3 regions of the Halorhodospira sp. M38 genome follow, and region 1 is predicted to be linked to each of the others. Evidence: predicted binding sites of a transcription regulator. Region 1 holds the regulator's gene; each other region holds the start of a gene.

The links. Region 1 encodes sigma-54, which starts transcription at its own class of promoters, with help from an activator protein. Its sites were predicted from a motif close to TGGCANGNTNCNTGCTT; they were not measured.
Region 2: flgB (flagellar basal body rod protein FlgB) is a predicted target of sigma-54. The motif match lies at 7,171-7,187, and genes of this name have one in related genera.
Region 3: LRA98_RS02560 (PEP-CTERM sorting domain-containing protein) is a predicted target of sigma-54. The motif match lies at 7,581-7,597, and genes of this name have one in related genera.

Annotation. Positions count from the first base shown of each region.
Region 1 is NZ_JAJNQP010000010.1:65,566-76,063, forward strand. Features, by position in the region: gene rapZ (RNase adapter RapZ) at 1-728, opposite strand, end outside; gene LRA98_RS07850 (HPr kinase/phosphorylase) at 725-1,246, opposite strand; gene LRA98_RS07855 (PTS sugar transporter subunit IIA) at 1,243-1,713, opposite strand; gene hpf (ribosome hibernation-promoting factor, HPF/YfiA family) at 1,757-2,083, opposite strand; gene LRA98_RS07865 (RNA polymerase factor sigma-54) at 2,126-3,580, opposite strand; gene lptB (LPS export ABC transporter ATP-binding protein) at 3,621-4,346, opposite strand; gene lptA (lipopolysaccharide transport periplasmic protein LptA) at 4,351-4,878, opposite strand; gene lptC (LPS export ABC transporter periplasmic protein LptC) at 4,865-5,428, opposite strand; gene LRA98_RS07885 (KdsC family phosphatase) at 5,432-5,995, opposite strand; gene LRA98_RS07890 (KpsF/GutQ family sugar-phosphate isomerase) at 5,992-7,011, opposite strand; gene LRA98_RS07895 (ABC transporter ATP-binding protein) at 7,124-7,948, shown strand; gene mlaE (lipid asymmetry maintenance ABC transporter permease subunit MlaE) at 7,945-8,721, shown strand; gene mlaD (outer membrane lipid asymmetry maintenance protein MlaD) at 8,735-9,190, shown strand; gene LRA98_RS07910 (MlaC/ttg2D family ABC transporter substrate-binding protein) at 9,222-9,848, shown strand; gene LRA98_RS07915 (STAS domain-containing protein) at 9,845-10,159, shown strand; gene LRA98_RS07920 (BolA family protein) at 10,222-10,473, shown strand; gene murA (UDP-N-acetylglucosamine 1-carboxyvinyltransferase) at 10,478-10,498, shown strand, end outside.
Region 2 is NZ_JAJNQP010000005.1:45,442-55,939, forward strand. Features, by position in the region: gene LRA98_RS04880 (ATP-dependent DNA helicase) at 1-435, shown strand, start outside; gene LRA98_RS04885 (DnaJ family domain-containing protein) at 432-845, shown strand; gene rpsP (30S ribosomal protein S16) at 980-1,240, shown strand; gene rimM (ribosome maturation factor RimM) at 1,256-1,768, shown strand; gene trmD (tRNA (guanosine(37)-N1)-methyltransferase TrmD) at 1,746-2,540, shown strand; gene rplS (50S ribosomal protein L19) at 2,558-2,911, shown strand; gene LRA98_RS04910 (hypothetical protein) at 2,904-3,296, opposite strand; gene LRA98_RS04915 (flagella synthesis protein FlgN) at 3,375-3,902, opposite strand; gene flgM (flagellar biosynthesis anti-sigma factor FlgM) at 3,902-4,210, opposite strand; gene flgA (flagellar basal body P-ring formation chaperone FlgA) at 4,375-5,136, opposite strand; gene LRA98_RS04930 (chemotaxis protein CheV) at 5,300-6,235, shown strand; gene LRA98_RS04935 (CheR family methyltransferase) at 6,254-7,081, shown strand; gene flgB (flagellar basal body rod protein FlgB) at 7,223-7,630, shown strand; gene flgC (flagellar basal body rod protein FlgC) at 7,637-8,206, shown strand; gene LRA98_RS04950 (flagellar hook assembly protein FlgD) at 8,224-9,108, shown strand; gene flgE (flagellar hook protein FlgE) at 9,145-10,404, shown strand; gene flgF (flagellar basal-body rod protein FlgF) at 10,451-10,498, shown strand, end outside.
Region 3 is NZ_JAJNQP010000002.1:191,290-201,787, forward strand. Features, by position in the region: gene LRA98_RS02530 (XrtA system polysaccharide chain length determinant) at 1-138, opposite strand, end outside; gene LRA98_RS02535 (PEP-CTERM/exosortase system-associated acyltransferase) at 351-1,130, shown strand; gene LRA98_RS02540 (ThiF family adenylyltransferase) at 1,117-2,046, shown strand; gene LRA98_RS02545 (outer membrane lipoprotein-sorting protein) at 2,030-2,860, shown strand; gene LRA98_RS02550 (hypothetical protein) at 2,901-4,226, shown strand; gene LRA98_RS02555 (efflux RND transporter permease subunit) at 4,223-6,481, shown strand; gene LRA98_RS02560 (PEP-CTERM sorting domain-containing protein) at 6,549-7,532, opposite strand; gene prsT (XrtA/PEP-CTERM system TPR-repeat protein PrsT) at 7,793-10,282, opposite strand; gene prsR (PEP-CTERM-box response regulator transcription factor) at 10,289-10,498, opposite strand, start outside.

The DNA.
Region 1 (10,498 bases):
GACTGCTGATGGACCGGCAGCCAGTGGCGAATCATCGTGTCGATCTGGTCGAACAGGGTCTCGGTTTCGGGCTGCGCCTCCAGGAAGGCGCGGACGCTGTCATCGCGGCCGGTGTAGGCGCGCAGCCGAGGCTCCCAGTGTGGATTGGGCAGGCAGCGGGCGTCGAAGACGTAGTCGGCGTCCGTGGGGATGCCGTGCTTAAAGCCGAAGGACTGGACCAGCACCGACACACCGCTGCGCTCGCCCGCGACCCGCTCGGAGATCAGCCCGCGCAGGTCGTGGACCGTGGTCCGCGAGGTGTCGATACTCCAGTCGGCCACCTCGCGCAGCGGTTCGAGCAGGGCGCGCTCGGCGCGCAGGGCGTCGGCCAGCGGCTGATCGCCCTCGGCCAGGGGGTGGCGCCGCCGGGTCTCGCTATAGCGGCGCATGAGGATGGCGTCTTCGGCGTAGAGGAACAGCACCTCGGTGGCGATGCCCTGCTCGCGCAGCGCAGTCAGCGTCTCGGGCAGGCGCTGTAGGTCGCGGGGCGGGTTGCGGGCGTCCAGCCCCACCGCGAAGCGCTCGCCGGTGGGTGCGTCGCGATTCTGCGCGTAGCGGGCCAGCTCGCCGATCAGGCTCACTGGCAGGTTATCGATGCAGTAGTAACCGGCGTCTTCCAGGGTGTGCAGGGCGACGCTCTTGCCCGAGCCCGACAGGCCGCTGACCACGATCAGGCGCAGTTCGCTCATGCCGGCACCCCGTGGTTCCGGCCGCTGCGCTGGTGTGTTGCGACCTCCGCGACGAGGCGGCCGGCGGCGGCCTCGATCAGCGGCGCCAGCGGCCGGCGTTCGCTGTCGGTCAGGGTCACCCGGGGTAGGGCCAGGCCGAGCAGTTCGCGGTGATCGCGCCGGCCGTGCAGGGCGGCCTCGGCTTCGGTGGGGCCGGGAGCGCGCTGGAGCTGGATGCACAGAGCCACGGCGGTCTCGCTGCGCAGCGCCGCGGGGCCGTAGAGTTCGGTGATGTCCACCAGGCCGAGGTCGCGCAGGCAGAGCAGCCCCCGCCCCTGCTGCGGACCGGCGCCGAGCAGGCGATCACCGTCGCGGCGCAGCTGTACGGCGTCGTCGGCCACCAGGGCGTGACCACGGTCGAGCAGCGCCAGGGCGGCGTCGCTCTTGCCCACGCCGCTGGGGCCCTCCAGCAGAATCCCGCGGCCGTGGACCGCCATCAGCAGGCCGGGGATGACCGGCCGGTTCCCGGCCGCGTTCACGATGGGTCGGCGTGCGACTGCCATTCGCGCAGGGCCATCTGCAGCTCGTCCCCGTCCGAGGAGCGGCGCAGCCGCTCGCACAGGCTGCTGTCGCTGAACATCTCGGCAAGGCTGGCGAGGATCTGCAGGTGCTCGTCGGTGAAGTGCTCGGGTACGACGAGGGCGAAGAGCAGGTCCACCGGTGCCTTGTCGAAGGCGTCGAAATCGATGCCCCGGTCCAGGCGGATGAGGGCCCCGATGGCGCGGTCGATCCCGTCGATGCGGGCGTGGGGCACGGCGACGCCGTGCCCCAGGCCCGTGCTGCCCAGTCGCTCACGGGCCAGCAACCGGTTGCTGATCTCCCGGGCGTCGAGGCCGTCGCCGCTGGCCCCGATCAGCTCGCCTATGCGCAGGAGCACCTGCTCCTTGTCCTCGATGCCGCTCTCGCAGCGAACACGTTCCGGCGTGATGAGTTGCTCGATGTCCATGGAGTGTCCGATCGGCTGGCCCGCTGAACCGCGTCCCGCCGCCTTAAAGGCTGGCCTTGAGGGACGCGCCCTGCCGTCGCTGATCGACGGCCTTCTCTTTGTGTTTCAGGACCTGACGGTCAAGCTTGTCCACGAGCACGTCAATGGCTGCATAGAGATCCTCCTCGATGGCATCGGCAAAAACGCGCCCGCCGCCACCCCCGATGTGGATGACCGACTCGGCCTTCTGCTGCTTCTTCTCCACCGTGAGGATCACCTCGGTATCGATGACGTGGTCGAAGTGGCGCTGGATGCGTTGCATCTTCTCGTTCACATGCGCCCGGAGGGCCGGGGTGATCTCGACATGATGCCCACTGAGCTTGATCTGCATACCGCCTCCTGAACCCCTTTGCCGCCGGCGGAGCCGGGGGCCTCAGCGCCCCCGGGCCTCCCTGCGCTCCGCCGACGATGCGATGGACAGGGACTCCCGGTACTTGGCGACCGTCCGACGCGCCACCTGGATCCCCTCCTCATGAAGGATACGCGCAATCGCGCTGTCACTCAGCGGTTTTGCCCGATCCTCCTCGGCGATCAGCCGGCGGATCCGCGCCCGGATCGCCGTCGCCGAAGCCTCTCCGCCGTCGCTGGTCTGCACGTGGCTCGAGAAAAAGTACTTGAACTCGAAGGTGCCCCGCGGGGTGTGCATGTACTTGTTGGTGGTGATGCGGGAGATGGTGGACTCGTGCATCTCCACCGCCTCGGCGATCTCGCGCAGAACCAGTGGTTGCATCGCCTCCTCGCCGTGGTCGAGGAACCCCTGTTGCCGCTCTACGATGGCGCTGGCCACTTTCAGCAAGGTCTCGTTCCTGCTGCGCAGGCTCTTGATCAGCCAGCGCGCCTCTTGGAGATGGTTGCGCAGGCAGTGGTTGTCCGCGCTGCGGTCCGCTCTGCGGATCAGGCTGGCGTAATACGCGTTGACGCGCAAGCGGGGGGCGGTCTCGCCGTTGAGTTCCACCTGCCAGACGCCGTCGCGGCGCACGACGAGGACATCGGGGATGATGTAGTCCGGGGTTGTGTCGCTGATCTGCGAGCCCGGGCGTGGATCGAGGCTCTGGATCAGACCGAGGATGCCGCCGAGGGCATCTTCGCCGACCCCCAGGGCGCGGCCCAGGTCGTCATGGCGGCGTTCGGCGATGAGCTCCAGGTGGTGGAGGAGGGCGTGCTGCGCCTCCGCACGCCAGGGCGTGTCCTCGGGAAGCTGCTCGAGCTGGACGCACAGCGCTTCCTGAGGGTCGCGGGCGGCAACGCCGGTCGGGTCGAGCCGCTGGACACGCTGCAGGACCGCCTCTAGCTCCTCGGCGCTGACTTGCTCGTCGGCCGGACAGCCGGCCAGCAGATCCTCGGTGCTCTGGGTCAGGTAGCCGTCGTCGCCGACGGCGTCGACGATGACCTCGGCGATGGAGCGCTCCCGGGCGGAGAAGGCCTCGAGCTCGATCTGCGCGTGCAGGTGCTGCTGGAGGCTGTCGGAGGCGGCCGGCCGGTTGTCGAGGGTGTCGCGCTGCGCACCCTCGTCGCCGGGGGCGCTCAGTGCCGTGCTGCCGTCGTAGATGTCGTCCCAGGAGGTGTCCAGGGGCAGGTCTTCGGGGATGTCCTCGCCGGCGGGTTCGCTGGCCGGTGCCTCGTCCTCGTGGGGTTCCGTTTCCTGCTGCTCCTGCTCCTGCCCGGGTTCGGCCTCCTCATCGAGCTCGAGCATGAAGTTCGACTCCAGGGCCTGCTGGATCTCGGTGCGCAGCTCCAGGCTGGAGAGTTGCAGCAGCCGGATGGCCTGCTGCAGCTGCGGGGTCATGGTCAGCTGCTGACCGATGCGTAGCTGAAGCGACTGCTTCATGGCCGTGTCCGTTGTGCTTGAAGCATCCGTAGTCCGTCACTCACAGGCGGAAGTCCTCGCCCAGGTACACCTCGCGTACCCGCGGGTTGGCCAGCACGCTCTCGGCGTCCCCGGCGGCCAGCACCTCGCCGTCACTGAGGATGTAGGCGCGTTGCACGATGCCCAGCGTCTCGCGCACGTTATGGTCGGTGATCAGCACGCCGATACCCCGTTGCGCCAGCTGGCGGACGATCCGCTGGATCTCGCCCACCGAGATGGGGTCGACCCCGGCGAATGGCTCATCAAGCAGTATGAACCGCGGATTCGCCGCGAGGGCGCGGGCGATCTCCACGCGCCGGCGCTCGCCCCCGGACAGGGCGATCCCCGGGGAGTCGCGCACGTGGGTCACGCCGAACTCCTCGAGCAGGCGATCCAGCTCCTGCTCGCGCTCAGTGCCGTCCAGGTCGTCGCGCAGCTGCAGGATGGCCCGTACGTTATCCGCAACGCTCAGTTTACGAAAGACCGAGGGTTCCTGGGGGAGGTAGCCGATGCCCAATCGGGCCCGGGCGTGAATGGGCAACCGGGTGAGGTCGTCGCCTTCCAGGGTGATTCGTCCCTCGTCGGCCTGCACCAGGCCGACGACCATGTAAAAGCACGTGGTCTTGCCGGCCCCGTTGGGGCCGAGCAGGCCGACGATCTCACCGTCGGCGACCTCCAGCCCCGCGCCGTTGACCACGGTGCGGCCGCGATAGCGCTTGCTCAGCCCCTCCGCGCGCAGCGTCACCAACGGGTCATTCCTCCTCGCGCCGTGCCGGATACAGGATGGTCCGCGCCCGCTGCCCCTCGGCGCCGCGGGCCTTCATGACCTGCCCCTCCAGGTCGACGTCGATGGTCTCGGCGGTGACTTGATCATCCCCCTGCCAGAGATGTGCATCGCCCTGGAAATGGGCACGTTCGGGACCGCGGGAGTAGTACTCCATGCGTTTCGCCTCGGCATGCACGGGGCGAGGCTGGTTCTCGGGGTGATCGCGGTAGGTGGCCGGCGTGCCGTCGACGTAGACGTGGCTCAGGTCGCCGTCCTCGTCGGTGTAGACCTCCATGCGATCCCCGGTGATGCGCATCTCGCCCCGCGTGAGCACGGCGTCGCCCTCGTAGACGCTGACTCCGGCGACCGCGTCGACATCCACCCGGTCGGCCTCCAGTTCGATCGGTGCCTCGTCGCGCTGGCCCACGGCCGTTGCCGGCAGGGCAGCGGCGAGCAGGGTCGCGGCGACGAGCAGTCCCACGCGGATACGGCTGGCGGCGTCAGTACGCTCCATACGACCCCCGGACGTCGGCGTGCAGGCGCAGGCGATCCGCGCGGTAATCCAGGGTCATCCCGGTTCCGCGCAGGGTGCCGGCCGGCTCGCGAGCGGTGACCGCCTCGACGGTGCGCGCCTCGCCGGCGCGCAGGTCCACCAGCAGGTTGTGGGTGTTGATATCCAGCGGCGGACGCGCCTGCTGGGCCGGACGACGGATGTCCACCTCTTCGAACAGGCGGACTTCCCCGCCCTCGCGTTCGGCGATGCCGAAGGGGGCGCGGGCCTCCCAGAGGACGCCGTCGCGAGAGCGCATGCGCAGGTCGGGGTCGATGATCTCGAGCTCGCCGCGGCCGGGGAAGTGCTCGCCGGTGCGCCCGGAAAGGGCCGCACGGCGCTGCCCCTGCTCGTCGAAATCAACCATGGTAAACCCCTCGAGGAAGAAGTCCGGGCGCTCTTCGGGAGGGGCAGCGGTCTCCGGGGCCGGCGGCGCCGGGTCGCGGGTAAGCAGCAGACCGAGGAGGACGGTCAGGGTGAGGGCTGCTAGGGGGTAGAGGGAGCCGCGGCGCATGGCTCAGCCTTCCGCCCGGCGCAGCATCGGTTCAAGGTGGCCCTGGGCGTGCAGGATCAGCTCGGCCACCTCGCGCACGGCGCCGCGCCCCCCGGGGCGTGCAGTGACCCAGTCGGCCTGGGCGTGCAGCTGGGGGTGGCCGTCGGCCACGGCGACCCCGAAACCGGCCCGGCGGATCGCCGGCAGGTCGATCAGGTCGTCACCGGTGTAGGCGCACGCCTCCGGGGCGAGCCCGAGGCGCTCGGCCACCTCGGTCAGGGCGTCGCCCTTGTCCGAGCGGCCACGCAGGACGTGGCGGACCCCGAGCTCCTCGGCCCGGCGCATGACCGAGTGGCCCCCGCGGGCGGTGATCCAGCCCACCTCGATACCGGCGTCCTGGAGCATGCGCAGCCCCTTCCCGTCGTGGATGTGGAACGCCTGCAGCGGCTCACCGCTGCCGCCGACGAAGACGGTCCCGTCGGTAAGGACGCCATCGACGTCGAACAGGGCGAGGCGCACCGGCTCGGCCCGGCGCAGGACGTCCGGCGTGGGTGCGTCGCAGTAGGGGCGGGGCGGGGTGGTGCTCATACGACTCCGGCGCGCAGCAGGTCGTGCATGTTCAGGGCGCCCACCAGCCGGTCCTCGGCGTCGGTGACCAGCAGGGCATTGATGCGGTGGCGCTCCATGCGCTCGGCGGCCTCGGCGGCGAGCAGATCCGGTGACGCGGTCTGCGGGCTCAGGCTCATCACCGCCTCGATGGGGGTCTGGTGGATGTCGGCCCCGCGGTCCAGGGTCCGGCGCAGGTCGCCGTCGGTGAAGATGCCCAGCACCCGCTGCTCCTCGTCGACGATGGCGGTCATGCCCAACCCCTTGCGGCTGATCTCCAGCAGGGCGTCACGGAGAGCAGTTCCGGGGGCGACGCGGGGGATGCGCTCGCCGGTCTGCATGATGTCCTCGATATGGAGCAGCAGCCGGCGTCCGAGTTTGCCGCCGGGGTGCGAACGGGCAAAGTCCTCGGCGGTGAAGCCGCGCGCATCGAGCAGTGCGACGGCGAGGGCGTCGCCCATGGCCAGGGTGGCCGTCGTGCTTGCCGTGGGCGCCAGCCCGAGAGGGCAGGCCTCCTGTTCGACGCCGACGTTCAGGTGGACCGAGGCAGCCCGGGCCAGGGTCGACTCCGGACGTCCGGTGAGGGCGATCAGCGGCACCCCGAGGCGCTTGATCAGCGGCAGGATGGCGGTGAGCTCGTCGGTCTCGCCGGAGTTCGACAGCGCGATGACCACATCGTCGGGGGTGACCATGCCCAGGTCGCCGTGGCTGGCCTCGCCGGGGTGGACAAAGAACGCCGGTGTCCCGGTGCTCGCCAGGGTGGCGGCCATCTTCGAGCCGATGTGCCCGGACTTGCCCATCCCGGTGACGATCACCCGTCCACGGCAGGCGAGCATGTGCCGGCACGCTTCGCTGAAAGGCTGGTCGATGCGCTCGCCGAGGGCGGCGACGGCATCGGCCTCGAGCTGCAGGACGGCGCGACCGAGGGCCCGGAGTCGCTCGTCGCCTTCTTCCGGGGCGCCTTGATGCCGTTCGATCAGGGTGCGCATGGGCGTCATCCGTCCATTCTACGACATCTGTTCGCCGGATCGGACAACCCCCGGGGCAGAATTGACCACCCCGGCGCGGGGATGGATACTGCCGGTCCCTTTTCCAGAACCGAGTAGGCTGATGGGCGTCGCAGACACCGGCGACGAGATCTTGGCGCGGGTGCGTGGCCTGCGGGTCGAGCGCGGCGGCCGGGCGATCTTCGATGGCGTGGACCTCGACATCCGGCGGGGTCGGGTGACCGCCATCATGGGCCCGAGTGGCACGGGCAAAACCACCCTCCTGCGCGTGCTGGGCGGTCAGCTCCGGCCCGGGGCCGGCTCGGTGGAGGTCATGGGCGAGGAGGTGCCCCGCCTCGGTCGCCAGGCGCTCTATCGCCTGCGTCGGCGCATGGGGGTGCTGTTCCAGAGCGGGGCGCTGTTCACCCACCTGTCAGTCTTCGAGAATGTGGCTTTCCCGCTGCGTGAGCACACCCGGCTCCCCGAATCCCTGCTCGAGACCCTGGTTCTGCTCAAGCTCGAGGCGGTGGGGCTGCGTGGCGCCCGGGAGCTGATGCCGGCGGAGCTCTCCGGCGGCATGGCCCGGCGGGTGGCCCTGGCCCGGGCCATCGCCATGGATCCGGCGATGGTGATGTACGACGAGCCCTTCGCCGGCCAGGACCCGATCACCATGGGGGTGCTGGTGGACCTGATTCGGCGGCTCAACGATGTCCTCGGCCTGACCTCGGTGGTGGTTTCCCACGACGTCCAGGAGACCCTGGCCATCGCGGATTACGTCTACGTACTGGCCGACGGGGCGGTCATCGCCGAGGGCACCCCGGCGGCCCTGCAGGAGGCGCAGTCGGAGTCGCTGCGCCAGTTCATTGATGCCCGGCCGGACGGGCCGGTGCCGTTCCACTATCCGGCGCCCGGGCTGGCCGACGAGCTGATCGGCGGGGGGCGGCGATGACCGGTCTGTTCCAGGCGTTGGGGCAGCGGACCCTGAACGGGCTGCGTGGCCTGGGTGAGGCGGTGCTGCTGATGGGGCGGATCCTGCGGGCCGCTCCCGAGGTGGTGGTGCGTCCGCGGTTGCTCGTCGAACAGATCTACGCCGTGGGCGTGTTGTCGCTGGTGATCATCCTGGTCTCGGCGCTGTTCGTCGGCATGGTGCTCGGCCTGCAGGGGTACTACACCCTGTCGGACTTTGGGGCCACCGAGGCGGTCGGCACCATGGTCGCCCTGTCGCTGGTCCGCGAGCTTGGGCCGGTGGTGACGGCGCTGCTGTTCGCCGGGCGCGCCGGCTCCTCATTGACTGCCGAGGTGGGGCTGATGAAGGCCACCGAGCAGCTTTCGAGCATGGAGATGATGGCCGTCGATCCCGAGCGCCGCATCCTCGCGCCGCGCTTCTTCGCTGCCCTGCTGGCCGTGCCGCTGCTCGCCGCGGTGTTCAGTGCGGTGGGCGTCTTTGGCGGCTACCTGGTGGCCGTGGGGATGGTGGGGATCGACGGCGGTGCCTTCTGGTCCAACATGCAGAACGCGGTCACCGTCCAGGATGATATCTTGAACGGCGTGATCAAGAGCGTCGTCTTCGGCTTTCTGGTCGGCTGGATCGCCCTGCACAAGGGCTACATGGCGGTGCCGACCTCCAGCGGCGTCAGCCGGGCGACGACCCTCAGCGTGGTGCATGCCTCGCTGGCGGTGCTCGGGATCGACTTTCTGCTCACCGCGCTGATGTTCGACTGACGGAGCATAGGGTATGAGTCAGCGGCTCATGGAGATCTGGGTCGGCGTGTTCGTGGCCATCGGCCTGGCGGCGATGATGGTCCTGGCCCTGCAGGTCAGCGGCCTGACCGAGCTGCGCCAGCCGCCCAGCTATTATGTGACTGCCAAGTTCGACAATATCGGCAGCCTGCGCGAGAAGGCGCCGGTGAGCATGGCCGGGGTGCGGGTGGGGCGGGTCGAGGCGATCCGGCTCGATCCGGACAGCCACCAGGCCGAGGTCAAGATGCGCATCAACGAACGCTTCGGTGCCATCCCGGCGGACAGTGCGGCGGCCATCTACACCGCCGGTCTGCTCGGCGAGCAGTACGTGGGGCTGGAGCCGGGGTGGGAGACCGAGCCTCTGGCCGATGGCGATCGGATCACCGAGACCCAGTCGGCCGTGGTCCTCGAGCGGATCATCGGCCAGTTCGTCACCAGCATGCAGGATTGAACTCGCCGCGCGGGCGAGGGAGGCAGGATCGATGGACAAGGTGAATCGGTGGGGACGTTCCCTGGCGCTGATGCTCGCTCTGGCGCTGGCGCTGGCGCTGGGCGCCGGTCAGGCGGTGGCCAAGCCGGACCCGCGCCAGGTGGTCGAGGAGGTGACCGACGAGGTGCTGCGGGTGCTCGAGGAGCACGGCGAGGAGATCGCCGGCGACCCGGTGGCGCTCTACGACAAGCTGGCCCCGGTGGTCGAGCCGCACATCGACTACGACCGGATCGGCGCGCGCATCCTCGGGCCGCACTGGCGGGACGCCGACGAGCAGACCCGTGAGCGGTTCGTGACCGAGTTCCAGCGCAGCCTGCTGCGCACCTACGCCTCGAGCATGGAGGACTACCAGGGGGTCGACGTGCGCATCCTCGGTAGCCGCCAGCGCGACGGCGGGGTGCAGGTGGGTATGGAGGTTGGCTCCGGCGACAGCCGCGCGCGCATCCTCTACCGCCTCGAAGAGCGCGAGGACGCCTGGAAGCTGGTGGATGTCACCGCCGAGGGCGTGAGCATGATCCACAACTACCGCGAGGACTTCCGCTCGCGGCTGCGTGATCGCGATCTGGAAACCGTGATCGAGGAGATGGCGCAGCGCAACCGGGAGATCGGATTCGAATGACCCGGACGGCCCTCGTCAATGGGGCGGACGGGCGCTGGCGTGTCACCGGGCGCCTGGAGTTCGATACCGTGGGGGAGCTGTGGGTGCAGGGCATGGAGCGGTTCGCCGTTGAGGGCGGGGCCTGCGAGATCGATCTGGCCGAGGTGGAGCGGACCGACAGCGCCGGTGTTGCGCTCCTGATCGACTGGACCCGGCAAGCCCGGGGGCGGGGCGGGCGGCTGCGCCTTTGCCATGTTCCCGAGCAGATGCTGGCCATTGTCCGGGCCAGCGGGGCCGGGTCGGTGCTGGAAATCGCCGACGTCCCGGCCTGAATCCGCTATAATCGTCCGCCTTCGCGGGGAGCCCGCGGTCCGTTTCCGGAGGGGATCGCCCCATGATGCAGCCAGAAGAGATCGAACGCCTGATCCAGGAACAGCTCAGCGATGTTCGGGTGGAGGTCAGTGGTGACGGTCGCCACTTCCGTGCCTTCATCGTCAGCCCCGACTTCCAGGGGCTGTCGCGCATCCAGCGCCACCGCCTGGTCAATCGCGCCCTGCGCGCCCACATCGATGACGATACCCTGCACGCCATCTCCATGCGGACCCTGACGCCCCCGGAGCACGAGCAACAGCAGAAGGCGGGGTAGGCCGATGGAGCGACTGCTCATCCGC
Region 2 (10,498 bases), on a different contig from region 1:
CCGCTGCTGGTCCAGGGCGATGCCCCGCAGGGGCGGCTGCTGGAGGCCTTCGCCCAAGCCGGCGACGCCGTCCTGCTGGGTACGGCGAGCTTCTGGCAGGGGGTGGACATCCGCGGGGCGGCGCTCTCGGCGGTGATCATCGACCGCCTGCCGTTCGCCGCCCCGGGAGATCCGGTGACCGCCGCCCGGCAGCGCGCGGTAGAGGATGCCGGCGGGGTGGCGTTTCGCGATATCCTCTTACCCGAGGCGGTCATCGCCCTGAAACAGGGGGCCGGGCGCCTGATCCGCGACGACGCCGACCGCGGCGTGCTGATGATTGCGGACCCGCGCCTGCTCGGCAAACCCTACGGCCGACTGTTCCGCAACAGCCTGCCGGCGATGCCGCTGACCCGCCGTGTCGAGGATGTGAAGGCCTTCTGGGAGGGCGTGTTATGAGCCTCATCGACCGGATTGCCGAACGCCGACTGGAAGAGGCCGTGGAGCAGGGCGAGCTCCAGGACCTGCCCGGCGCCGGGCAGCCGCTGGAGCTCGATGACGACTCCATGATCCCCGAGCATCTGCGCACCGCCTACCGGGTGCTCAAGAACGCCAACTGCATCCCACCGGAGTTGGCCGAGCGCCAGGAGATCCGCAGCCTCGAGGACCTCATCGACGCCCTCTACGCCGATGCCTCCGCCGAGGCGGCGGAGCAGCGCAGCCAGGCCGAGCGGCGGCTGTCGCTGCTGCGCGCCCGGCTCGAGCGCAGCGGCCACGACGCCGATGCCCTGTACGTCGCCGAGCAGGGCTACCGGGATCGGTTGCTGAGGCGTTTCAGCAACGCCGATCCGGAGGACGGCGCCGACTGAGCGAGGCGCTTTTCTCCGTGCAGACCCTTCCCTTCAGTGACAAAGCGAGTACAATGCCCGGTTTACTCAAGTACGTATCAGAAGCCCCGCCGCGGGGCCGATGACTCAACGTAACGGGAATCGCAAGGGCGCATATGGTTACCATTCGACTGGCAAGGGCGGGCGCGAAGAAGCGGCCCTTCTACCACATCGTAGTTACCGAGGCGAAAAAGCCGCGGGACGGCGCCTTCATCGAGCGCCTGGGCTACTTCAACCCCGTGGCCTCGGGGCAGGAGGCGCCGCTGAAGCTGGACGTCGAGCGCTCGAAGGCGTGGATCGCCAAGGGTGCGCAGCCGACGGAGCGTGCGGCTCAGCTGATCCGGCAGGCCGAGCGCGCCGAGCAACCGGCTCAGTAAGCCGGTCCGCGGTCCATGCCGGATCGTGAGCCCAGGCGGGTCGTCGTCGGCCAGATCGTCGGGCTGTTCGGTGTGGCGGGGTGGGTCAAGGTCTACTCCTACACCCAGCCGAAAACCAACCTGTTCACTTACGCCGACTGGGAGCTGGCCACCGCCGACGGCTGGTGGGCTGTCCGGCTCGAGGCGGGGCAGGAGCAGGGAAAAGGCCTGATCGCCCGGGTCGCCGGCATCGATGATCGCGACGAAGCGCGGCAGTGGGTTGGCAGCGACATCGCGGTAGCGCGGGAACTGCTGCCGGAGCCGGACCCCGGTGAATACTACTGGGTCGATCTGCAGGGGCTGGCGGTGCGCACCGTCGACGGCGTCGAGCTGGGGGCTGTCAGCCACCTGTTCGAGACCGGCGCCAACGACGTCATGGTCGTGCGCGGCGAGCGAGAGCGGCTGATCCCGTTTACCCTCGACCACGTCGTTCAGCGGGTCGATCAGCAGGAAGGCGTCATCGAGGTTGACTGGGACCCCGAATTCTAGGCGCATCGACGTCGTCACCGTCTTCCCGGAGATGGTCGAGCAGGTGGCCCGGTTCGGGGTGGTCGGCCGGGCGGCCGAGCGGGGCCTGATCGAGCTGGCTGCGTGGAACCCGCGGGACTACGCAACCGATCGGCACGCCACCGTGGACGACCGGCCCTACGGCGGTGGTCCCGGCATGGTGATGAAGGTCGAGCCGCTGCGCCGGGCTATCCAAGCGGCTCGGGCAGCGGATCCGCGCCCGGCCCGGGTGATTCACCTCAGCCCCCAGGGGGCGCGGCTGGATCAGGACGGGGTGGCGCGCCTGGCGGCCCGCGAGCGGGTGATCTACCTCTGTGGCCGCTACGAGGGCATCGACGAGCGGCTGCTCGAGGCCGAGGTGGACGAGGAGCTGTCCATCGGCGACTACGTACTCAGCGGCGGCGAGCTCGCCGCCATGGTCGCCATCGACGCCACTACGCGGCTGGTCCCGGGGGCGCTCGGGCACGAGGACTCGGCGGCCGAGGACTCCTTCGCCACCGGGCTGCTCGACCATCCGCACTACACCCGCCCGGAGGTCTACGAAGGGCAGGGGGTGCCGGAGGTGCTGCGCTCCGGGGATCACGGGGCGGTGGATACCTGGCGGCTCAAGCAGGCCCTGGGGCGGACGTGGCTGCGTCGCCCGGATCTGCTCGCCGGGCGGGAGCTGGACGAGCGGCAGCGCCGCTTGCTGGATGAATTCATCGTCGAGCACCGCGCAGGGGCGCGGGCCGGCAACGATCACGAAGAAACGTAGAACCGAGGGGAATCGTCATGAACGTCATCGACGAACTGGAGCGCGAGCAGATCGAGGCGTGCAAGCACACGGTGCCGGAGTTCGCCCCGGGCGACACCGTGCTGGTGCAGGTGTGGGTGCGTGAGGGCGGTCGCGAGCGCGTCCAGCCCTTCGAGGGTGTCGTCATCGCCAAGCGCAAGCGCGGCCTGAACTCCTCGTTCACCCTGCGCAAGACCTCCCACGGCGAGGGCGTCGAGCGGGTCTTCCAGACCTACAGCCCGCAGATCGAGAGCATCAAGGTCAAGCGCCGCGGCGACGTGCGCCAGGCCAAGCTCTACCACCTGCGCGAGCTCAGCGGCAAGGCGGCGCGCATCAAGGAGAAGATCAACTAAGGGCTTCGATTGCCCGGCTCATCCGGCTGGCGGCGGGCTCGTGGGCGGTATCGCGCACGGACTCCGCCGCCCGCTCCGGATTGTCCAGGATCCGTTCCCGGGTCTCCTCGGCCAGGGCGCGGGCTTCCTCCCGATCTCGTGGCACCTCGCCGGTGGCCGAATCCGGCCCCGAGGCGTTGACCGCCACCGGGTCGCTGGCGCGCACCGACTCCGCATCCCGGTTGCCGGCCGCCTCGGTGCGCTCCTCCCGGATCCGTTCCGTCCCCGTTGTCTCCCCGTCCCGTTCCGGGCGCAGGGCCTCCTGGCGACGCTGCTCGGCAGCGTGCTCGGCGTGGTGGGGGCGGATCGCTTCGTGGCTGGCCGTGGCAGGGTCGATCTCGGTCATGGCTGCCTCCGTCGTTCCATCCCCTGAAGATAGCACGCGGGCAGCGGCTCGGTTCGGAGGTTGCCGGAGCGGGTATTGTCAGGCGCGCGTGATGCGCCGGGAGCGGTCGCTGGCGGTGTAGCCGCCGTGGGTGCCGTAGGTGAGTTCATCGGCCCGCTCGTGGGCGCCGGTGGCCAGGTCGAGCAGGCGCCGGGTATGGTCGAGGTTGCGGTGGATGAGGCGGCCATTGGCCTCGTTGCGGGCCTGGATGGTGCGCAGCAACTGCTCCAGCTCGCCCCAGGCGGAGCGCAGCGACTCCGGTGCAGTACGCAACACCGCCCGCACGCCAGCGGTCCCCGTCGGATAGCCGGCTTCGGTGAGAACCCGCCGCAGCTGCTGCTCGGCCTCTTCCAGGGCCTCGACCTGGGCGCCCTTGCGGCGCAGGAGTTCGTCGAAGCCGTTCAGGTCCCGGTCGATCAGTTGCCGGGCCTCGGCCTCGAGGGTGGCGGCGAGTTCCCCGGCGCGCGCCTGGCAGCGCTCGACGCGCACGGCCAGGCGCTGCGCCAGCTCCGCGTCCAGCGTCTGGCGCGGAAAGCGGTCAGAGCGGCCGTGCTCCGCCGGCGTCATCACGACTCGACCAGCGCCTCAAGCTCAGCGAACTTCTTGGCGACTTTCTCGGCGTCCACCGGGTAGTCGCCGTTGGCGATCCGCTCCTTGATGGCTTCGACCCGATCCCGGTCGACTTCCGGGGTTTGGTCGATGCGTTCGCGGACCGTCTGCAGTCGTTCCGAGGTCTCGGCCTCGTCGGCGCCGCCTGCGCCCCGGGGCGGGGCGTTCGACGCCTCGTCGGCGCCGCCGCTCTTCGGGCCCTTGCCCGGCTGGGCGGTCGCGGGTCCGACGGGGCGCGGACCCCCTCCTTCGATCGGATTGGACATCGGGCTCTCCTCAAAACCTTTCCTATGCGGGCTGCAGCGCCGCTCCCTGGCCTGCATGGACCCGTGCTATCCGTATCTATCGGCGGCCCGGGCAGGAACTTGAGTCCTGGTTCCGGTTACTGTGACCCAGGTTGCCACTGACGGCAACTCCCGCCGCCTGCGGCCTAATCGCCGACCCGGACCTGGCCCTCGCCGACGACCCGTGCCTGGATCTCCCGTCCGGAGTCCAGGTTCTCCACCCGGATCCGGTCGCCTTTCTGGCCGTGCTCCAGGGCGCGGCCACGGCTGCTGATCTGGATGGCATCGCCCCGGCCGGCGGCGATGGTGACCCGGTCGTTGCGCTCGACCAGCGTCGGGGGCTGCACGTGGTTGCCGGTCACGGCCACCCCCTCGCGCAGGCTCCGGCGTACCTCCTGGCCGACCAGATCGCCGGCGTCGCGGTAGAACTCGCCGCGGACCCGGCGCGCATCCCGCGTAGCGGTGCGCAGATCCGCCGCCGCGAGCCGCTGTCCGCGGCGCAAGCTGCGTCCGGCCACCACCATCTCCGTCTTCAAGGTGGTTTCCATGCGCACGTAAACGGTCCAGGGTGCCTCTCCGCTGCAGCGCACCCCCACGGTACCGGCTTGGTGGGGGCTGCGCCCGCGGGGGATGAACCCCTCCAGCTCGCCGTCACACGCACGCAGTTTCAACCGGCCGTCCACCCCGCGGGCCTCGACCTCCACCTCGTCGTACTCCCCGGCCAGCGCCTCGCGCAGGAACACCTCCGCCGTCTCACGGATGGCCTCCGGCGACTGGGTGCTGGCCTGCGCCGCCGCCGGGGCCAGGACCGTCAGCGCCAACAATACGACGGCCAGGCGCCAGGCGGGCGACGGTCGCGCACTGCGCCCGACCCTGCGGGCGGGGGTGGCGCCGGCGGGTCTGCTCATCGGTCCGCGCGCAACCTCCATTCGGTTGGTGATCCTCCGGAGAAATATGCAAAGGGTGTGCCGCGGCGTCGGCCGCTTTCCCTGATCCGGCTACCGGATTAACATGACGCCAACGGGCGGGGGCCAGCCCCCGGGACGCACGCCGATAAGGGAGCCGTCAGCGATGGCCGGAATCATGAGCTCCGTCGACCAGCGGACCCAGCTGGCTGGCCATAACCGCATGGAGCTGCTGCTGTTCCGTTTCGAGGGGCGGCAGCGCTACGGGATCAACGTGTTCAAGGTCCGCGAGGTCATACCGGCCCCGGAGCTCAGTTACGTGCCGCATGCCCATCCGGCCTCGCTGGGGATTGCCTACATCCGCGGCCACACCCTCTCGGTGCTCGATCTGAGCTACGCCACCGGCAACGGCGCCATCACCAAGGAAGAAGGCAACTACATCATCGTCACCGAGTACAACCGTCAGGTCCAGGGGTTCCTGGTCGGCGGGGTGGACCGGATCGTCAACATCAACTGGCAGGACGTGCTGCCGCCGCCGAGCGGGGGTAGCGCCGGCAGCTACCTGACCGCCGTGGCGCGCTACGACGGGCAGATGATCCAGATCGTCGACGTCGAGAAGGTCCTCGCCGAGGTTCAGCGTGCCGGCGGCGCCGATCCGGAGGTCACCGAGGGCGGTGGCGTGGATCACGCCGAGGGCTCCGAGGCTTACAAGGTCCTGGTGGTGGACGACTCGGCGGTCGCCCGGGGGCAGATCAAGCGCACGCTCGAGGAGATCGGTGTGCGCGTGGTCACCAAGAACAACGGCCGCGAGGCGCTGGAGCAGCTGCGCACCTGGAAGGATCAGGATCCCTCCGGGCTCGACGATCTGCTGATGGTGGTCTCGGACATCGAGATGCCGGTGCTCGACGGCTACACCCTGACCCGATCGATCCGGCAGGATCCGGGGCTTGCCGGGGTCCACGTCCTGCTCCACTCCTCGCTCAGCGGTGTCTTCAACACCGAGATGGTGCGTCGCGTGGGGGCCGACGAGTTCCTGGCCAAGTTCCACTCCCGGGAGTTGGCCGAGCGGGTCGGCGCCCGGCTGGCCGAGCGAGGGGGATGAGCATGCAAGGAGGACGGTTTGGCCGCGCTTTCCGTGGGTGAAGAGGAGTACCAGGCGTTCGCACGGTTCCTGGAGCGCGCCTGCGGGATCGTCCTTGGGCCGAGCAAGCAGTACCTGGTGGCCAGCCGGCTCGGGCCGCTGCTCGAGGCCGAGCGCATCCCGGATCTGGCCACCCTGGTCCAGCGGCTCGAGCAGCGCCCCACCGCCGATCTCAAGGGGCGGGTTATCGAGGCGATGACCACCAACGAGACCCAGTGGTTCCGCGACCGCTTCCCCTTCGACGTCCTGCGTCGGCACCTGCTCCCCGAGATGGAGCGCCGCCGCGTCTGGCCGGTGCGCATCTGGTCCGCGGCCTGCTCCTCCGGGCAGGAGGCGTACTCGATCAGCATGACCGTCGACGAGTACAACGACAGCGGCGGGCGTATGGAGGCCGAGATCCTCGGGACCGACATCTCCACCGCGATGGTCGAGGAGGCGCGGCGGGGGCGTTATACCGCCAACGTGGCGCGCCGCGGGCTGGCGCCGGAACGCCAGCAGCGGTTCTTCGATGCCGTGGGCGAGAACACCTGGGAGGTCAAGCCCGCCGTGCGCCGGCGGACTAGCTTCCGCGTCCACAACCTGCTGGAGAGCTACGCCGGTCTGGGTCGATTCGACATCGTTTACTGCCGCAACGTGCTCATCTACTTCGGCTGGGACTCGCGGCGGGATATCGTCCAGCGCATCGCCGAAGTGACCCGCCCGGGCGGGTACCTGATCGTCGGGGCGTCGGAGTCCCTCGCCCGGCATTCCGACGAGTTCGAGCTGGTCCGCCTCGATGGCGGTGTGGTCTACCGGCGCCGCGGCTGACGGACAGACCCTGCCGCCGGGCGGCAAGCGCTTGCCGCCCGTTGCCGCCTTCTTCCGGCTTAGTCGTTGATCCGCCAACCCCGCGTGCCTGGCACGCGATCTGCATAAAAGTCCCGTGAACGAACACCACGGGAGCCCGCCATGCGGATCGGCTTCGATCAGGCCTTCTCGGCACCCGAGCAGGCCATGCGCCTGCGCGGCGAGCGGCACGAGCTGCTCGCCTCGAACATCGCCAACGCGGACACGCCCGGCTACAAGGCGCGTGATATGGATTTCCGCGAGGCCATGCGCCAGGCCAGCGAACCGCAGCCGCAGCCGTTGCAGGCGACGCATGCGCAGCACGTGCAACCGCCGCCTTCATCCACCATGGCGGCAGGCGATCCGAAATCTTTATACCGGGAGCCCCACGCCGCCTCGCTCGACGGCAACACCGTCGAGATGCACGTCGAGCAGGCCAAGTTCGCCGAGAACGCCGTGAACTACCAGGCCGCCGTGGACTTCCTCAACGGCCGGATCCAGAAGCTCACCGGCGCCATCCGAGGGGAGTAAGCGAACATGTCCTTGATGCACGCCATCGACGTCGCCGGCACCGGGATGAACGCCCAGCAGCTGCGCCTGAACACCGTGGCCAGCAACCTGGCCAACGCCGAGACGGTCGCCTCCAGCCCCGAGGAGGCGTACCGCGCCCGGCAGCCGGTTTTCGCCGCGGCGCTCCACCAGGCCCAGGGCGGCTATCCGCAGGGTGGCGGACCGCAGCCGGCGCAAACCCCCGGCTGGGCCGAATCCGGCGGGCCGGTGGATCGGGTCAGCCCGGTGAGCTTCCAGCGTCAGTTCTTTGGCGGCGAGCCCGCCGGTGTGCCGGCGGCCGGCGACCCCTGGGCCAGCCCGTCGCCCAGCGTACCGGTCTTCATGCCGGGTGTGGTGGAGAGCGACGCCGAGATTGAGCCGCTGTACAAGCCGCACCATCCGCAGGCGGATGACGACGGCTACGTCTACCGCTCCAACGTGAACTCCGTCGAGGAGATGACCAACATGATCTCCGCCTCGCGGTCGTTCCAGAACAACGTCGAAGTCATGAACACCTCGCGGGATCTCATGCTCGAGACCCTGCGCCTCGGCCGCTGAATCCGGGAGGAGCGACCATGCTCGATCCGAGCCAACTGATGGGCGGGGCCGCCGGTGGCGGCCAGAAGGCCCCCAAACCGCCGAACGCCGGTGACGGCGGATCCGGTAAGCCGGGCGGCGGGGCCACGCAGGGCGTCGCCGAGGGTGTGCAGGCGGCGCAGAAGGCGGCCGAGAAGCCCGTGGGCAGTGGCCCCGCCGGCGGTTCGCGCGGCGAGCCGTCCGGTTCGGTCGCCCGGTCGGGCTATGAGGCGCTGCCCGAGGATCTGCGCAGCATCCCCGACGAGAAGGACGACGGCGACCCGCAGAGCATCGGCCACGAGGACTTCCTGGAGCTGATGATGGTCCAGCTCGAGAACCAGGATCCGACCGACCCGCAGGACACCGAGCAGATGATGGGGCAGATCGCCCAGTTCACCACGGCCTCGGGGATCGAGCAGCTGCAGTCGGACTTCCGCGAGTTCTTCGAGCACATGCGCTCGGATCAGTCGCTGCGCGCCTCGCAGCTGGTCGGCCGTGAGGTGGTCACCGAGAGCCGCGAGGCCTATCTGCCCGAGGATGGGGAGATGGAGGCGCTGCTCCAGCTCGAGCGCTCGGCCCCCAATCTGACCGTCGAGATCGAGAACGAGGCCGGAGAGCGGGTCCACCGCGAGCAGCTTGGTGAGGTGGAAGAGGGCGAACACCCCTTCACCTGGGACGGTACCGACAATGACGGCCAGCGCATGCCCCAGGGCACGTACCAGGTCAACGCCTACGTTGAGGACGGTGATGAGCGCGAGCCGGTACCCACCCTCGTCGGTGCGCCGGTGACCAGTGTCTCGGTGGGGATGGACGGCCGGCCGCCGGAGCTCAGCGTGGCCGGGCTTGGTGAGATGTCGCTGTCCGACGTCAAGCGCATCCGATAAGACGAACAAGAGCAGCGGGGATCGAGGAGATCAGCCATGTCATTCAACATCTCGCTAACCGGGATCAACTCCGCCTCCAAGGACCTGGAGACCACCAGCAACAACCTGGCCAACGCCGGCACTACGGGCTTCAAGGAGTCGCGGGCGGAGTTCAACGACCTCTTCGCCATGGGCCCGATGGGCATCCCGCAGCTGGCCGTGGGGCAGGGGTCGCGGCTGGCCAACGTCGGCCAGATGTTCAGCCAGGGGTCCTTCGAGTTCACCGAGCGCAGCCTGGATCTGGGTATCGAGGGGCGCGGCTTCTTCCGCCTTGAGGACGACGGCGAGGTCAGCTACACCCGGGCCGGTCAGTTCGAGGTGGATCGCGACGGCTACATCGTCAACAACACCGGCAAGCGCCTGACCGGCTTCCAGACCGACGAGGACGGCAGCCGCATCGGCGACGGTCGCGATCAGCTTCAGCTGCCCACCGACGGGATCCCGGCGCGTGCCAGCGAGAACGTCGAGATCGCCGCCAACCTCAGCGCCGATGCCGAGGTGATCGATGAGGGTGTGGCGTTCGATCCGGACGACAGCGAGACTTTCACCGAGTCGACGACGACCACCCTCTACGACTCCCAGGGCTCGGCCCGGGACGCGACCTTCTACTTCCGCAAGGCGGGCAACAACGAGTGGGATGTCTACACCCAGATCGACGGGGTGGACTACGACGCGGCGGGTGCCGAGGGTGAGGATTTCTTCGGCCCGCACCGTCTCACCTTCGACACCTCCGGTTCGCTGGTCGATGCCGAGGGCGATGATGAAGGCCGGATCGCCAGCCTCGAGGAGATCCCGCTGCTCGCCGAGGTGGACGACCTGGACATCGACATCGACTTCGGCGAGATGACCCAGTTCGCTCGGCCGTTCAACGTCACCAACGTCTCCCAGGACGGCTACACCGCCGGCGAGTTCGAGAACATCAACGTCGAGGGCGATGGCACTATCCTGGCCCGCTACAGCAACGGCGAGGCCCAGGCCGTCGGTCAGGTGGCGCTGACCAGCTTCCCGTCGGAGGAGAACCTGCAGTCCGTGGGCGAGACCTCCTGGCAGGCGACCCGCGATGCCGGGGATCCGCTGATCGGCGTGGCCGGTCAGGGCCAGTTTGGCCGCATCGAGAACGGCGCCCTGGAGCAGTCCAACGTGGAGGTCTCCGATCAGCTGGTGAACATGATCACCGCGCAGCGCAACTTCTCCGCCAATGCGCAGATGGTCAGCACCCAGGATCAGGTGACCCAGGAGATCCTCAACATCCGCTAACGGGGTGTCCCCTCCCGCCGCAGCGGGGCAGAACGGGTAGAGGCGTATGGATCGTCAACTGTATGTGGCCATGACCGGGGCGAAGCACTCCCTG
Region 3 (10,498 bases), on a different contig from region 1:
TGCCTGGTAGCTGTCAGGCAGGGTGTAGATGTACGCCCAGCCCAGAAGACAGATCAGCCAAGCCACCGGCAGAATCCACCAGCGGCGTCGCCAGACCGCGCGCAGCTGTTGCAGGGTCTCCTGGTAGAACTGTTCCATGCCCCCCCTCCCCTCCCGTGAACGCGGCGGGGGCACCACCAAGCCCCCGCCTCCGGATCGCCTTAGCAAGCAGTATAGAAGTGGCAACGAATTCCGCCGTGCCCTAACATCCTGTTAACGGGGAGCGGTGCAGATTGCCCCTGACCGAGGCCCGGTGGCGCAGGCGCGCCGAACGCCCGGCGCCGCAGCGACGCCTTGACCAAGGGAGCCCCATGAACCGGTCCTTGTTATGCCGGGCCTTTGCGCGCTACTTCGATATCCATACAGCCGATACCGAAAACCGCCGACGAGCGATCGCACGCCTGCGCTACCAGGTTTACTGCGAGGAGTTCGGTTTTGAGGCCGCAGAGCGGTTCCCCGAGCGCGAGGAGCGTGATGCCTATGACGCCCGCGCCTGCCACGCCCTGCTGTGGCACAGGCCAAGCGGCAGGGTAGCCGGCTGCGTGCGGGTCATCCCCGGCGAGCCGGATCCCCGGCGACCCAATCTACCGATGGAGCCGTCCTGTACCGCAGCGCTGCACGACACGCCACTGCACCCCGGTCGACTGCCACCTGAGCGCGTCTGCGAGGTATCGAGACTGGCCGTTCACCGCCACTTTCGTAGGCGCACCGGAGAGCCACGCACACCGCTTGGGGACATCGATGCCCTGCAGTTTCCGATGGTTCAACGACGGACCTTCCCGCTGATCTCGGCCAGCCTGTTCACAGCAGCGGCGGTCCTCTCCGGACAGCTCGGGCGTGATCACGTCTTCGCCATCATGGAGCCGCGCCTGGCTCACTTCGTGGCCCGCTACGGACTCCACTTCCGCCGCATCAGCGACGATTTCGAGCACCGCGGGCGACGTGCCGCCTATTACATCCATCGCCCCGAGGTCCTTGCCACTATCGAGGCATCACGAATTCTGGCTCCTCTTTACCGCATGGCCGAGCACGGACTTTCGCCGAAGCGGTGCGCCAATCACTCGGCAGGATCCTGCGATGCAGCCGGCTGACGAACCCTCCGTCTTCGACTACTCGACGGCCTTCCAGCGCACGCTTGGCTGGGTGACTGCGGAGGAACAGCAGCAGCTGCGCCGGGCGCGGGTGGCGATCGCCGGCCTCGGCGGGGTGGGCGGTGCTCACTTGCTCACGCTGACCCGTCTCGGGATCACCCGTTTCCGGATCGCCGATCCGGACCGGTTCGAGCAAAACAACCTCAACCGCCAGGTCGGTGCCACCCTGCCGGCACTCGGCAGGACCAAGGTCGAAGTGCTCGCGGAGCTGGCCCGGGAGATCAATCCGGAACTAGAGATCGATCTGTTCCCCGCGGGAGTGAATGCCGACAACCTGGACGCCTTCCTCACCGACGCCGATGTATATGTCGACGGGCTGGACTTCTTCGCCTTCGACATACGGCGCCAAACGTTCTCCCGGGCAGCGGCGCTCGGCGTGCCCGCGCTGACCGCCGCCCCGCTGGGCATGGGCGTAGCCCTGCTCAACTTTCATCCGGCAAGCATGCCCTTCGATGCCTATTTCGACTTGGGAGACCATCTGGACTTCGAAGAGCAGGCGCTTCGATTCATGGTGGGGCTGGCCCCTGCAGGGCTGCACATGGGCTATCTGGCCGACGCCGGCGCGGTGAATCTGGGGGCCGGACGCGGCCCGTCGACCGCGATGGCGTGCCAGCTGTGCGCCGGCGTCATGGGCACGGAGGTACTCAAGGTCCTGCTCGGACGCGGCCCGCTGCGCTGGGCACCCCGCGGCACGCAATATGACGCGTACCGTCAGCGCCTTGCGCGTACCTGGCGTCCCGGCGGCAATCGCCACCCCTGGCAGCGCCTGAAGCTGCACCTGGCACGGCGCTATCTGGCGCGCTCGCGGGCCTCCTCTTTTTCTAGCATCGGAGACGACCATGCCCAGCGCCCTTGAATGCACGCTATGGCCCCGCATCGCCTGCCTTGTCCTGTTCACGACCCTCGGGTTGTTCACCGCCGCACCGGCCTGGACGGACGAGGACGCCGGCCACGAGCTGGCCACGGCGGTCCATGAGAGGCCCGAAGGCGCCGACGCCGTCACGCGCGGGACGATGACCCTCAGCGGCGGGCGACGCGAACGGGTCCGCGAGAGTTACGAGTATCGGCTAACCCCTGGCGACGGTGAGCGCCTGGAGCTGATCCGCTTCACCCGCCCGGCGAATATCGACGGCACAGCACTGCTGGTTCACAACCACGCTGACGGCAGCACCGATCAGTGGCTCTACCTCCCCGCTGCGGACCGGGTCCGGCGCATCAGCAGCGAGAACCGAGGCGGCAGTTTCGTCCAGTCCGATCTGTTCTTCGAGGATCTGGAAGACCGCCCACCGGAAAAGGACACACACCGGCTCCTCGGTGACGATCTATACCAGGGGACGCCAGTCAAGCTCCTCGAGAGCATCCCGGTTTCCCCGGACAACTCGGTCTACACCCGCCGTCTCAGCTGGGTGCACCCGGAGATCCTGATCCCGCTGCGCATCGACCTCTTCGGCGATGGCAGCGATACGCCCATGAAACGTTTCGAGGTCCAGGCCATCGAGCGCATCCAGGGCTACTGGACCGTCACCGAGAGCACCATGCAACACCTGGAGCGGGGCACGACCACGACCCTCAGCGTGGAGGAAGTGATCTATGACCAGGGTTTGCCCCGCGAGCTATTCCGGACCCGGGCTCTGGCTGACCCGGCCCGGGAGAGACGCTACCGCCCCTAACCGGTCACACCGCCCCCTAGCTCCGTTGGCGCTGGCGATCATGCTGATCTCGGCGCCTTCGCCGACCCCGGCGGAAACATTGCGCTTTGATGGAACGGCTCCCACCGAGGAGAAAGCCGACCTCCCGCCGCCTGCCCCTTCACCCTGGCGCCTGCGCCTCGACCCCGCCTGGGCCGAGGCTGGTGTGCTGGGCAGCAGCCACCGGGGGACGGACGCCATCCTAACGGGACGTGCCGTAGCCAGCGCCGAACGACCCCTCGGGGCGCGCTGGGAGTTGCGGCTGGGGGCCCGAATCGACGCCGCAGCACAAGGCGGCGGCGGCGACGACACCCGTTTTGCGCGCGCGGATGCAGATTACGACGAGACCTGGCTGCGCTATCGTGCCGACGACTGGCGCCTGACGGTCGGCACCCAGACCGTCCTCTGGGGCCGCGTCGACGAGATCCCGCCCACCGATCGGCTCAGCACCAAGGATCTGACCCGTTTCGCTCTGGATGAGCAGACCGAGCGCCGCCGAGCCAGCCTCGCAGTGCGCTGGGAAGGCTTCCAGGGGCCATGGAAGCTCGACGTCGCCCTCCTTCCTGCGTTCCGACCGGCGGAACTCCCGGCACGAGACAGCATATGGCATCCCGTGGACCGGACCCGGGGGCGCATCCTCGGCACCTCGCCGAATGATCTGCCGCCGGAGCAAGTCCGTAATGCGCGGCTCAGAGAGGCGAGCACTAGCGGCGCAGGCACGGGTGTACGCATCAGCCGCGAAGGCCGCGGAGCAGACTACGCGGCCACTGCGCAACGCGTGCGCCACTCGCAGCCTTACTACCGCTGGCGCGACGATGACCCGGGCAGCGGCACCCTCGAGGCTGCCTACCCACGCACCTGGGTGGCCGGCGGTGATCTCGCCTGGGTTCGCGGCGGCTGGACGTGGCGACTGGAGGGGGCGTGGCTGAGCGAGGTCCCGGTCACCCGACGCCCGAGCCCCGGCGCCCTGCGCTACGACACGGTCCCCGGGTTCGATTGGGTTGCAGGAACCGAGGTCTTCCCCGGCGGCCGGGATCTGCGGGTCACCGCACAACTCGGCGGCGAGCACCTACTGGAGGCCGACGGCGTGCTGGACCGCAAGGCGGCTTACTACCTCACCGGCGAGATCGAGGACCTTTACCTGTACAACCGCCTGCGTGCCCGACTGCGTGGCGTTGTCGGCCTCGATCGCCACGACCTCTATCTCAACCCCGAACTGGCCTGGATCGCAGCTGAGCCCCACGAACCCTACCTGGGCGTGCACTGGTTCGATGGCGACGAAGACAGTCTGGGCGGTTTCTACCGTGACCGCCGGATGGTGGTATTCGGCTGGAGAACACGCCTATGAACTTCAGCATGCTTCACCACCCCCGGGTCGCCCTGGCCCTGCTGGGTCTGCTCATGCTCCTGCCCGCACCGTTGCTATGGCACCTGGAGCTGGACAACGCACCGGAGGCCTACTTTCCAGCCGATGCACCTGCAGTGGTCTTCGATCGAGAGGTGCGCGAAGCCTTCCCGCAGGAACAGGTTCTGGTGGCCTTGTTCGAGGGTGAGGCCCTGTTCACGCCCCGTTTCCTCGAAGGCTTCCATAGGCTGAGTCAAACCCTGGAACGCATAAATGCCGTGGAGCGCGTCCTTGGGGTGACGAGCACTGACCACATCCGGCCCATTGAGGGGGGCTTCGCCGTCGAACGGCTGATCCCGGTCAACCAGCTTGCTGATGGGCCGCCCGAGGCCTGGCAGACACGCGCGCTGGACGACCCTTTTGCACCGGATCTGCTCATCTCGCGAGACGGCCGGGCCCTGGCGTTGGTGGTCCGACCCCATGCCCTGGATAACAGCCTGCAGCGCCTGAACCTAGAACGTGCCGTCCGCGAGGCGATCGATCACCACCAACTATCTGACGAGTTAACCGCAGTAGGCGGCCACATCGCCCTCGACGTAGCCCAGCTAAGAGCCATGACTGGCGACCTGGCCCTGCTCATACCCGGGACACTGGGTATTGGCCTGATGCTGCTCTGGTGGCTTTTCCGTCGCCACCTCGTGCTGATCCTCGCCACCGTCACCATCAGTGCCGTAACCGGCCTGGCCGTCGGCCTCCTCGCCGTTCTCGGCAAGCCGTTCACGCTGATCACGGCCATCGTCCCGCCGCTACTCACCGCCCTGACCGTGGCGATGCTGATGCACCTGTTCAATGCCGTGGCCCACTACGCCCGCCGTGGGCTCACCGGCTCGGCGCGCCTGGAGGCAGCCCTGGCCAGCGTCCGGCGCCCGATCGGCTTCATGGCCCTGACCACCGCGGCCGGATTGGCATCGCTGGGGGTCAGCCCCATTCAGCCCGTCGGCAGCTTCGGTCTGATCGCCGCCGCCGGGATCATCGTTGCCGCGCTCTGCGTGCTCGGACTGCTTCCGCCGCTCATCCTCCGCTTCGATCGGGGCACCTGGCACCAGCGCGGCGCCCTGCCCCGGCTTGACCGATGGACGGCGGCCACCACCCGGCTAGCTGTCCGCCGCACGGGCTGGGTCCTGGCGGGCGCCGTGCTGCTGTTCGCCCTGGCCCTGCCCCAGATCCGCCACGTGACCGTCGAGACCGACCTTTACGCTTTCTTCGCCGATGACCACCCGATCAGCCGCGCCACGGCCCGCATCGAGACCCGGCTCTCCGGAGTCATGCCGCTCGAGGTGGTCTTCCGCGCCGAAGCACCGGACGCTCTCACCAAACCCGAGCGTCTCCGGGCTATTCAAGATGTCCAGACCTGGCTGGACGACCGCCCGGAGGTGGATTACAGCCTGTCTCTGCCCGATCTCGTGGCGGAGATGCACTGGGCCTTCCACGACGGCGACCCCGATTACCGCGGCCTACCCGACGACCACCGGCTCATTGCGCAGTACCTGTTCATCCATGACGGCCGGGATCTGTTCGATGTCGTCGACCCCGAACTGCGCCAAGCGCGTCTGTTGCTCAACCTCAATGCCCACGGCGCCCGCGCCTTGAACACCCTGATCGACGACCTTGAGGCCCATCTAGCGACGAACCCTCCGGCCGACCTCGAGTGGGACCTGGCCGGTATGGGAAGACTCTTCGCCGACCAGGAGCGTCTTCTGATCCAGGGCCAGCTGCACAGCCTGCTGGCTGTCGTCGTGCTGATCTTCGGGCTCATGTGGTTGATGTGGCGCTCGGTGCGCCTGGCCACCCTGAGCATGCTGCCCAATCTGGCGCCCCTGGCCCTGATCTTTGCGTTGATGGGCCTGCTGGGTATCTGGCTGGACATGGCCACGGCCATGATCGCCAGCGTTGCGGTCGGCATCGCGGTGGACGATACCATCCATTTACTGCACGGCTATCTGCGACGCCGACGGGCCGGGGCTTCCGCGGTATGGGCGGTTGCACGCAGTAGCCGGCAGGCCGGCCGCGCAGTCACAGCGACCACCGTGGTGCTGGTGGGTCAGTTCCTGCTGGTGGGCCTTTCCGATTTCCAACCGACCCAGGCCTTTGGACTGTTGACCGCCTTCGGTCTGCTTATTGCTTGGCTGGTGGATTTGGTGGTGCTTCCAGCATTGTTGATCGCCCTGTCGCACCGCCGGGCAAGACCGCGGGGCTGATTGAAGAGACGGCCGCCCCTGGGGGCGGCCGTTTATCGCCTTGTTGAAGATGGAGGACCTGCGAGGATCAGTACGCCACCTCCTCGTCCTCGCGCCGCCCGACCCGCAGCGCCAGGCCGAGCAGCACCAGTCCCGAGCCCATCATCAGCAGGACACTCGGCTCCGGAACCTCGTAGCGGAAGGTCCCGTCCTGTTCGGACTGGCGGACCAGCACCGAGGTGCCATCCTCCGACTCGAAAGCCACCAGCTGATCGTCGGTCGGCAGCGGCGGATCGATGTTGCCGTCGAAGCGCCAGCTGACCGGGATCATCAGGCCTTCTTCCTCGGACGCCAGCTCGTAGAAGGTCTTGCCGGTGCCAACATCCCGGAAGAAGTTCTGCACGAACTCTTCACTGAAGTCGAAGTCTTCGTACACGACCCGGCCGAAGATATCGAGGTTGCCCAGCTGCAGGTCCGAACGCTCGACCAGCATGCGCAGCACCTGGGTTCGGTCCCCACTGTCGCCGTCCTCGTAGTAGACGTTCACGAAGCCGTCGTCGTAGAAGACTCCACCATTGGTCACCTGCCCGAAGATCTGATAGTCATAGGTCAGACCCCAGCCTTCTCCATCGATGAACCAGTCCTCCGAGGAAAAGCCGTTGCGACCCTGAATTCCACCCTCACCAGTGAGGAAGTTAAGGTTCACCACGTTCCGGTCCTGAGACGGATCGGGATTGCGGAACTCTACCTCTGTCGTACCGTCGATGGCGGTGAAGGTGCCGGCCTGGAAGCCGTAGCTGTCCATGAGGCTCTGGATATTCGTATCAGCGACCCGGGTGCCGGATTCGATTGAAGCTCCCAAGGGTTGGACAGGCTCATCGGCGGTTTCAACGAAGTAGAACGACGTCGCCAGGCTATCGCTGACCGCCAGGGTCCGGATCTGGCCCGTGGTGGTCCGGTCATTGCCGGAGAAATCCTGACCGACATCGATGATGAAAGGATCCCCGGCCCAGGCCGGCGCCGCCAGCGCTAGACCCAGTACTGAAGTTAGAAACGCTCTTTGCAGTTTCACGGCTTAATCTCCTGTTCAAGGGGGCGAACGGGGTCGCCCACATCCTGAATGCAGAAGGCGTGCCATCTGGGCACCCGGCCACACGGACCCGTTAGCCGATTGTTCCTGAAGTGTTTTTATCGAAAGGCCGCGGCCATCCCGACTCTTCGCGGGAATCGGAATGGCCGCCTGTAAAGGCGTCCGACAACCCCAACGAAAACGCCCCCTAAAGACGGGGGCGTTCGCGGGAGCGCATTGCGCTCCAGGTTAGACGGGGGCAATCAACCAGCGGAGCCGAGGGATTCAAGCAGCGCCTCGGCCTCGGCACGCGCAGGGAACTCGGCATGCTCTTCGAGCACGCCGCGCAGAAGCCCCTCAGCCCGATCAAGATCACCGAGGGCCTGGTAGGTCCGTGCCAGCTGAACGCCGATCCGCGGCGCGTCCGGAGCAAGCTCACGGGCCCGCCCGAGGACCTCCGCTGCCCGCTCGTGGTCGGCAAGCCGGTAGAGCAGCGTACCGTAGGTCTCCATGACGTTCGCAGCGCCGGGTGCCAATGCGGCGGCTTGCTCGGCATAGCCCACGGCCTCCTCCGGATCGGCCTCACGCAGTAGCCAGGCGAGATTGTGTAGGGCCACGGTGTCACGCCCCTCGCGAGCGACCTGCTCGCGGTAGATCGCTTCGGCAGCGGCGAAGCGCTCGGCTGCGATGAGCATGGAGCCCAACACATGCCGCGCCCGTCCATCTTCCGGGGCACGGTCGAGCCAGGCACGCATATGCGCCTCGGCGGCATCCAACTCCCCCAGGCGATTGAGGTTGCGCGCCACCCGGAAATGAGCCGCACTGTGGTCCGGCACCGCGTCGATAAGCCTTTCAAAAGCTGCCACGGCGGCTCGGTAGTCGCCAGCCCGCTCGAAGACATCAGCGCGCGCAAAGAGCAACTCCGGCCGGGCTGGATGGTGATCCCGGGCAGCATCCAGGACGGCGCCCGCCTTTTCCGGGGCCCCCGCCCGCAGATGGTGGCGAGCCAACACCAAGTGCGGCTCAAGGGCCTCCGGGTGCCCCGCTACGGCCCGCTCGAGCCAGTCCCGACCCGCAGCCTCGTCACCACCGACCTCGGATTCCATGCGCGCTAGCTGGAGAGCTGACTCCGGATGCCCCGGGTGGTGCTCCTGGACCTCAAGTAACGCGCTGCGCGCCGCCTCCACTTCACCCCGCTGCAACTGCAACATGGCTAGATTCATTCCCAGCGCCGGATTGCCGGGGATCCGGCGCAGCCCGTCGGCGAACGCTGCCAGAGCCTCCTCTTCCTGTCCCATACCCAGATGGGCGGCACCGACCAGCGTATAGCCCTGAGAGCGATCCGGGGCCTGATCGCGCACGGCCTGGCCAAGGGCCAGGGCATCGGCGAAACGGCCGTCCTCCAGCCGCTGCCGAGCCAGGGCAGCCTCGATACCCTCCGCGTCCTCGCTGGCCGCGGGCCCCAGCAGCCCGCGGACCTGGCCCGGCTCGCCGTAGCGCAGCAACGCCACACCGAGCAGCTGCTGGAGAGCCGGCGCCTCCGGCCGGTTTTCCATCGCCCGGGTCAGCGTATCGATCCCGCGCTCCGTCTCTCCGGTATCCAGGTAGAGGGCAGCCAGCACGGGGGCAAAGGCATCAATCAGACCCGGCCGCTCGGCCACGGCGCGGCGCAGGATCTCGCGCGCCTCTTCCGGGCGACCCTGCGCCACCCGCAACTCGGCCAGCAGCCCATAGGACATGGCCGTGTGTCCGCCGGCGGCGGCGAACCGCTCAAGATGGTGCTCAGCCTGCGAAAAATTGCCGGACTGGATGTGCAGCGCAGCCAGGTACGGCATCGCGGGGCGGAAATTGCGGTGCCGGGCCAAGGCCTGCTCCAGATGCGGCCGCGCCTCGAGCGCCTGGCCGCGCTCGAAGTGGACGAGCCCAAGAGCAAAATGCCCGCCCGGATAAGCGCTAGCCCGCTCAGTCAGATCGCGCGCCGCCGCCTCCGCTTCATCCAGTTGACCATCCTCGATCAGCACCATGACCCGTTTGTAACGCTCGATCACCCGCGCCGGCCGCAGGTCAATTGCGCGCTGGTAAGCCTCCGCCGCTGCCTCGCGCTCGCCCCGCCAGTGGGCCAGATCGCCCTGGAGGGCCCAGGCCGTGGCGAAACGGCTATCGCCGGCGAGGACTCGGTCCACGGCCGCCTGCGCCGATACCGGGTCACCGGCATAGAGCGCCGCATAGGCGTACGCTAGAGCGAGTTCGGCCGGCTCGTCGGACGACGCGGCGTCCTCGGCCCGTTGCAGAAGATCCCGACCAGCCAGAGTGTCGCCCTGGGCGAAGGCCCCTAGAGCCAGAAGCGCCTGCCAACGGGCTTCATCGTCGGCCTCCGGCGTCGGACGGGGAAGCCTGGCGATCTCCGCCGGCCGCCCCAGCTCCAGGAGCAGGCGACCGGTATCGATGCTATAGCGGTCCGGGTCGACTCCATCTTCCAGGCTCCGCATCAGGTGCCCCGCGGCCGCGTCCAGTCGCCCCTGACCGAGGTACGCCACCCCCAGCAGAGCCCGCGTTTCCGGGGCAGGATTTTGCTGGAGGGCATTGCGGTATTCGATCACTGCCGACTCGTATCGCCCTCCCTCCAGGTGGCGTTCAGCCCGCTCCAGGTACTCGGCTTCGCTCACAGTACCGATGCCCTCACAGCCCGCCAGCCCCAGAGTCAGCACGCCCGCCGCCGCCATCGTCCGCCACCCACCCTTTCGCCACGCCATGCTCATCTACCTCAGCCCGTACTTGTCCAGGAGGCTATAAAGGGTCGGCCGGGTTATGCCCAGTACCCCCGCAGCCTGTGCGATATTGCCATTGCAGCGGCCCAGCGCCCGGGCCAACGCCTGTTGCTCAGCCTCATCACGAACGGCGCGCAGGCGCAGACCGTGATCGTCTGCGGCCATCCCCTCGTCGAGGCCGAGCGCCTCGCTGTCGATGCG